Linked DNA regions of Bradyrhizobium sp. WD16. The protein of the gene in region 2 interacts with the protein of the main gene of each other region in a pairwise test. Links are inferred from orthologs where the notes say so. Each region holds a gene or a part of one and is shown on either strand. Other genes may lie near its edges. The genes, in order: rpe and eno.

The links.
Region 1: the proteins of eno (region 2) and rpe interact in binary tests that used the Escherichia coli proteins (3 or more experiments, as listed by UniProt). The link is inferred for Bradyrhizobium sp. WD16 from one-to-one orthologs.

Annotation. Positions count from the first base shown.
Region 1 is NZ_CP028908.1:3,965,489-3,968,795, reverse strand. Bases 319-3,307 are described here. They hold rpe (ribulose-phosphate 3-epimerase), read left to right. Parts: upstream 319-1,456; coding sequence 1,457-2,158; downstream 2,159-3,307. Other genes in these bases: purB (adenylosuccinate lyase), read left to right, coding at 2,155-3,307; oxlT (oxalate/formate MFS antiporter), read right to left, coding at 319-1,257. Outside these bases: more of oxlT, read right to left, coding at 1-318. UniProt on the Escherichia coli protein: Catalyzes the reversible epimerization of D-ribulose 5-phosphate to D-xylulose 5-phosphate.
Region 2 is NZ_CP028908.1:4,497,896-4,501,093, reverse strand. What follows is about bases 319-3,198. They hold eno (phosphopyruvate hydratase), read right to left. Parts: upstream 2,467-3,198; coding sequence 1,171-2,466; downstream 319-1,170. Other genes in these bases: kdsA (3-deoxy-8-phosphooctulonate synthase), read right to left, coding at 3,118-3,198; queF (preQ(1) synthase), read left to right, coding at 2,622-3,107; DB459_RS20915 (hypothetical protein), read right to left, coding at 319-972. Outside these bases: DB459_RS20920 (septum formation initiator family protein), read right to left, coding at 1-124; more of DB459_RS20915, read right to left, coding at 169-318. UniProt on the Escherichia coli protein: Catalyzes the reversible conversion of 2-phosphoglycerate (2-PG) into phosphoenolpyruvate (PEP). It is essential for the degradation of carbohydrates via glycolysis.

The DNA.
Region 1 (3,307 bases), 530 kb from region 2 along the record:
GCGCCGGGCGAGGTAGTTCGCCCGCATCGGCTTGAGCACGAACACTGCAAGCAGCGCCGTGATGGCGTCCATGGCGATGATCAGGCCGAACACCGGCAGCCAGCTGCCCGTGGAACCGTAGACCATCGCGGCCACCGGACCACCGAGCACCGAGCCGATGCCCTGGGCCATGTAGAGAAAACCGTAATTGGTGGTGGCGTTGCGGGTGCCGAAGGTGTCGGTGAGGGTCGAGGGAAAGAGCGAGAAGATCTCGCCCCAACCGAAGAAAACGACGCCTGAGAGCAAGACGAACAGCGCCGCGTTGTCGCGGAACTGCAGCAGCATCCAGATCGACGCCGCCTCGAGCATGAAGGCGATCAGCATGGTGTATTCGCGGCCGATGCGATCGGAGACCCAGCCGAAGAACGGCCGGGTCAGGCCATTGGTCACGCGGTCGAACGTCAGGGCGAAGGGCAGCGCCGCAAGCCCGAATACCACGGTATCGGCAACGCCGAACGACTTGGCGAAACTGGCGAATTGCGAGATCACCATCAGCCCGCCGGTCGACATCATGGTCATCATCACGAACAGCAGCCAGAACACCGGCGTCTTGAGCATCGCGGTGGGCGCAACGTCCTTGACGGACGGCGCCGCGGCGAGCGGACGCGCGCTCTCGACCTCGCCGGCGGCGGGTTCGCGCAAGCCCAGCGCTGCGAGCGCGCCGACGATGCCGAGGATGGCGCCAAAGGTCACCAGCGTCGACTGATAGCCAGCACTCGCGATCATGCTGTCGATGGGGAAGGTCGTGAGAATGGCGCCGAAGCCGTAGCCGGCAGCGACCACCCCGGCGGCAAAACCGCGCCGATCCGGGAACCAGCGCACCATCAGCCCGACGATGCCGACATAAACGATGCCGGTCCCGACCCCGCAGAACAGGCCATAGGTCAGGTACAGCCCCCAGATGCCGCTAATATAGGCAGAACTGATCCAGCCCAGTCCCGAGAGCAGGCAGCCCACGGTGATCAGCAGCCTCGAGCCGAACCGATCGACCATCCAGCCCTGCAACGGCGACAGCCCGGTCTGAAGCACGATCAGCAGCGAGAAAGTGATCTGGATGGACGGCAGGTCGGCGCCTGTAGTGGATTGAAATGGTTTGACAAAAAGCGTCCAGACATATTGGGGGCTGGAGATCGCCATCATCGCCACGAGGCCGAGGCCGAGTTGGCCCCAGCGGGTCCTTGGCGGATCACTCGCGATGGTTTGAGTTAGCACAGTCATGGGAGGCCTCTTTACGGAGCGTTAATCAGGCCCTCTCTTCGCAAGGCACATGCCAACTGGCATTCCAAACACCAGAAACCGCATACGCGGTCGCAGGTTACCGGGCGACACGGCTGTGTACGTCGGGTTCGTCCGCGTTGCCCCTGCCCGGTCCACATGTTAGGCGGTGGCTGTCGGCCCTCGAGCCCGGAATTTCCAAATGTCATCTGCACCCGCAGCGCGCCCGCTGATCATCGCGCCGTCCGTTCTGGCGTCGGATTTCTCCAAGCTCGGCGAAGAGGTCCGCGCCATCGATGAGGCCGGCGCCGACTGGATCCACATGGACGTGATGGACGGCCATTTCGTCCCGAACATCTCCTTCGGCTCCGATGTCATCAAGGCGATGCGCCCGCATTCGAAGAAGATCTTCGACACCCATCTGATGATCTCGCCCTGCGATCCCTATCTCGAGGCCTTCGCCAAGGCCGGTTCGGATCAGATCATCGTCCACGTCGAAGCCGGCCCGCACCTGCACCGCTCGCTGCAGGCGATCCGCGCGCTCGGCAAGAGGGCTGGCGTCTCGCTCAATCCGGCGACGCCGGTCTCCAGCATCGAGAATGTCGTCGACATCCTCGACCTCGTTCTGGTGATGTCGGTCAATCCGGGCTTCGGCGGCCAGGCCTTCATTCCTGCCGCCATCGAGAAGGTGCGCCAGGTGCGGGCGCTGACCGCCGGCCGGCCGATCGACATCGAGGTCGACGGCGGCGTTACCCCGGACACGGTTGGGGCCATCGCCGCGGCGGGCGCCAATGCCTTCGTCGCCGGCTCTGCCGTCTTCAAGGGCGGCACCATCGAATCCTATCGCAACAACATCGCCGCCATCCGCCGCGCCGCGGCCGAAGCGCGCGGAGAAATCGCATGATCCCTCGTTACACCCGCCCCGAAATGGCTTCGATTTGGGAGCCTCAGACCCGTTTCCGGATCTGGTTCGAGATCGAGGCCCACGCCGCCGACGCCATGGCCGAACTCGGCGTCATTCCCAAGGAGGCGGCGCGCACCATCTGGGCGAAGGCGAAGGACGCGACCTTCAATGTCGAGCGCATCGACGAGATCGAGCGCGAGACCAAGCATGACGTCATTGCCTTTCTGACCCATCTCGCCGAGATCGTCGGCCCCGAGGCGCGTTTCGTCCACCAGGGCATGACCTCCTCCGACGTGCTCGACACCTGCTTCAGTGTCCAGCTGGTGCGTGCCGCGGATCTTTTGATCGCCGACGTCGACAAGGTTCTGGCGGCTCTCAAGCGCCGTGCCTTCGAACACAAAATGACCCCGAGCATCGGTCGCTCCCACGGGATCCATGCCGAACCGATTACCTTCGGCCTGAAGCTCGCCTATGCCTATGCGGAATTCACCCGCGCCCGGCAGCGCCTTGTCGCAGCCCGCCAGGAAATCGCCACCTGCGCCATCTCCGGTGCGGTCGGCACCTTCGCCCAGATCGATCCCAGGGTGGAGGCGCATGTCGCCAAGGCCATGGGCCTGAGCCCCGAACCGATCTCCACCCAGGTGATTCCGCGCGACCGTCACGCGATGTTTTTCGCCACGCTCGGCGTGGTTGCGGCTTCGGTCGAGCGGCTCGCCACCGAGATTCGCCACCTCCAGCGCACCGAAGTGCTCGAGGCGGAAGAGTATTTCTCGGAGGGCCAGAAGGGCTCCTCGGCGATGCCCCACAAGCGCAACCCGGTGCTGACCGAAAATCTCTCGGGCCTGTCGCGCATGGTGCGCGCCTTTGTGACCCCGGCGCTGGAGAACGTCGTGCTCTGGCACGAGCGCGACATTTCGCACTCCTCCGCCGAGCGCATGATGGCGCCCGATGCCACCGTGACGCTGGATTTTGCCCTCAACCGCCTCGCCGGTGTCGTCGACAAGCTCCTGGTCTATCCGCAGAACATGCAGAAGAACCTCGATCGGCTGGGTGGCCTCGTCCATTCGCAGCGCGTGCTGCTGGCGCTGACCCAGAAGGGCGCCAGCCGCGAGGAAGCGTATCGCCTGGTGCAGCGCAATGCCATGCCGG
Region 2 (3,198 bases):
CGCGCGCCGTCAGGCCATACTTGCCCGTATAGGCATTGACGCCGAAATAGGCGATCAGCGCCGCGGCCATGGCGTAGAGCGCCAGGCCGGTCAGAATGGCTTTGAATCGCGTGCGGGAGACCATGCCCCACGATGCGAGGGCGCGGTTAATGCCGGCTTAAAAGCACATCAAATCCGGCGGCGGATTTCGTTGAGGACGAAATTACCGAGACGCTTGCCGCGGTTACGAAGGACCCGCAGCGGCCCGGCATCGACGAAATAGGTCAGGAGGATGCTGTCGCGGGTCCTGACACGATCGTGCACCGGGTCGGCGGAATGCCAGGTGTCGTCCCCCACCGCGAAGGCATACCCCGAATTGCGGCCGAACCGCATCTTCGCGGCCTTCGGTTTCGAGCCGTCGGGCCGGACCTCGTGCATGATGGTGCCGATGTCGGTGTTGGCGTCGTCCGCCGGCAGATAGAACTGGACGGTAATGCCCTTCCAGTGGGTGTCGGTATGCGGCGCGATGCGATAGCCGGGGATGTCGCGGGTCAGGATCGGGATCGGATACATCCCGACGGCGGCGAAGTCCTCGCCGAAGCGCTTGCGCAGCCCGGGCTCGAGCTTGCGCCGGAAGGCGTTCTTGAGCGGCTCCGAACACAAGGCATCGCCGACCATGCGCCAGACCGCGAGCTTGGGCGCCGGCAGGTGGCGGATGTATTCCGGAAACAGATCGATCTTGACGCGGGTATGGGTGCCGTCGGCGAGATCGTTGCTACGGCTGCGGCCGTGCATCGGCCGGTAATCGGACGACTCCGGCATCGCCAGCAGCATCGTATCATAGACCGCGTCGGGAAAGACGCGGTCGAACTCGAGATGGAAGAACGGCGCCGCCACCGCCCTCGCCTGATCGACGGAATTGACGACGTGCGCGATCAGCGCGGCGGTCGCGGCAGCGCGATCCCCGATAGAGGGGTACGTGGTCTGGTCCACCGGTGGCTCCCCGTCAGCATGGCCGCTCGGCGCGGCCACTGAAAGCGTGTGCAGTGCAAAGACCTGTCGCACCACGCCGGGACAGTCCAACAGCTCAAGGGTGAATCACCACGAGCTGGGCGCTGCTGCCGGCGGGCGAGGCTTCATAGCAGCACAACCTTTCGCCCGCAGCAAGGAACCCGCGATGGAACCCACCGTTCAGGCGCCGCGCGCCCCGGCGCTCTTGACCGCGGAAAGCCCGGGATAGCGGGCCTGGGCCCCCAGATCCTGCTCGATGCGCAGGAGCTGGTTGTACTTGGCGGTGCGGTCGGAGCGCGCCAGCGAACCGGTCTTGATCTGCCCGCAATTGGTGGCGACCGCGAGATCGGCGATGGTGGCATCCTCGGTCTCGCCGGAGCGGTGCGACATCACGGCGGTGTAACCGGCCTTGAAGGCCATCTCCACCGCGGCCAGGGTCTCGGTCAGCGAGCCGATCTGGTTGACCTTGACGAGGATCGAGTTGGCGCGGCCGTTCTTGATACCGTCCGCCAGCCGCGTGACATTGGTGACGAACAGGTCGTCGCCGACCAGCTGGCACTTGCTGCCGATCAGGTCGGTCAGTTCCTTCCAGCCTTCCATGTCGTCTTCCGCCATGCCGTCCTCGATCGAGACGATCGGATAGCGGGCAACGAGGTCGGCGAGATACTTCGCCTGCTCGGAACGGTTGCGGGTCTTGTTCTCGCCGCCATAGACGTATTTGCCGTCCTTGAAGAATTCGGTGGAAGCGCAATCGAGCGCCAGCATGACGTCGCCGCCCGCCTTGTAGCCGGCCTTGGCGATCGCCCCCATGACGAATTCCAGCGCCGCGTCGGCTGACGGCAGGTTCGGGGCGAAACCGCCCTCGTCGCCGACATTGGTGTTGTGTCCGGCCTTTTTCAGCTCGGCCTTGAGGGTGTGGAAGATCTCCGCCCCGCAGCGCAGCGCGTCGGCGAAATTCGCCGCGCCCACCGGCATGATCATGAATTCCTGGAAATCGATCGGGTTGTCGGCATGCACGCCGCCGTTGATGATGTTCATCATCGGCACCGGCAAGGTGCGCGCCGAGGTGCCGCCGACGTAACGATACAGCGGCAGGTCGGCGGCCTCAGCCGCGGCCTTGGCGACCGCAAGCGACACGCCGAGAATGGCATTGGCGCCGAGGCGGCTCTTGTTGGGCGTGCCGTCGAGGGCGATCAGGGCCTCGTCGATCTGCACCTGGCGCTCGGCATCCATGCCGCCGATGGCCTCGAAGATCTCGCCGTTGACGGCGTCCACGGCCTTGCGGACCCCCTTGCCGGAATAGCGCGCCTTGTCGCCGTCGCGCAGTTCCACCGCCTCATGGGCGCCGGTGGATGCTCCCGACGGCACCGCGGCACGGCCGCGCGAGCCGTCCTCCAGCACAACATCGACTTCCACGGTGGGATTGCCACGGCTGTCGAGGATTTCGCGGCCGATGATGTCGACGATGGCGGTCATGGGGGCTTCCTTCTCTGCTTTGGGCGGATTGCGGCCGCTTCTACAGGAACACCGCCGGCCGGAAAAGGCCGCCCATGCCGCCTGACCACCGGCTCGTTACCATGCAAAAAATGCCCCGGCGGCGATGACCGCAGCGGCGGGATTGGCTATCAGGGATGATGGAGACCCCCATGGCCAGACGACCGAAATCAAAAGCCCCCGCCCTGCAGCTCGGCCAGCCCGTGCCGCTGCCCGCCTCGCCGGAGACGGCGACGCTCGACCGCGTTCCCAACCCCCACCGGGGCGACGATTACCTGATCCGCTTCACCGCGCCGGAATTCACCGCCCTGTGCCCGATCACCGGCCAGCCGGATTTCGCTCACCTGGTGATCGATTACGTCGCCGGCGACTGGCTGGTGGAATCGAAGTCGCTCAAGCTCTATCTGGCGAGCTTCCGCAACCATGGCGCCTTCCACGAGGACTGCACCGTCTCGATCGGCAAGCGCCTCGTCCGCGAACTCGAGCCGCGCTTCCTGCGCATCGGCGGCTACTGGTATCCGCGCGGCGGCATTCCCATCGACGTGTTCTGGCAGACCGGCCGCGCGCCCAAGAACCTGTGGCTGCCCGACCAGGGCGTCGCGGCCTATCGCGGCCGCGGCTGAGCGGCGGCGCCTAGCCGAGATTCTTCGACAGCCGGTCGAAGGCCTGGAGCCGCGCCACCAGGGCCTCGAACTCCTTGAGCGGCACCATGTT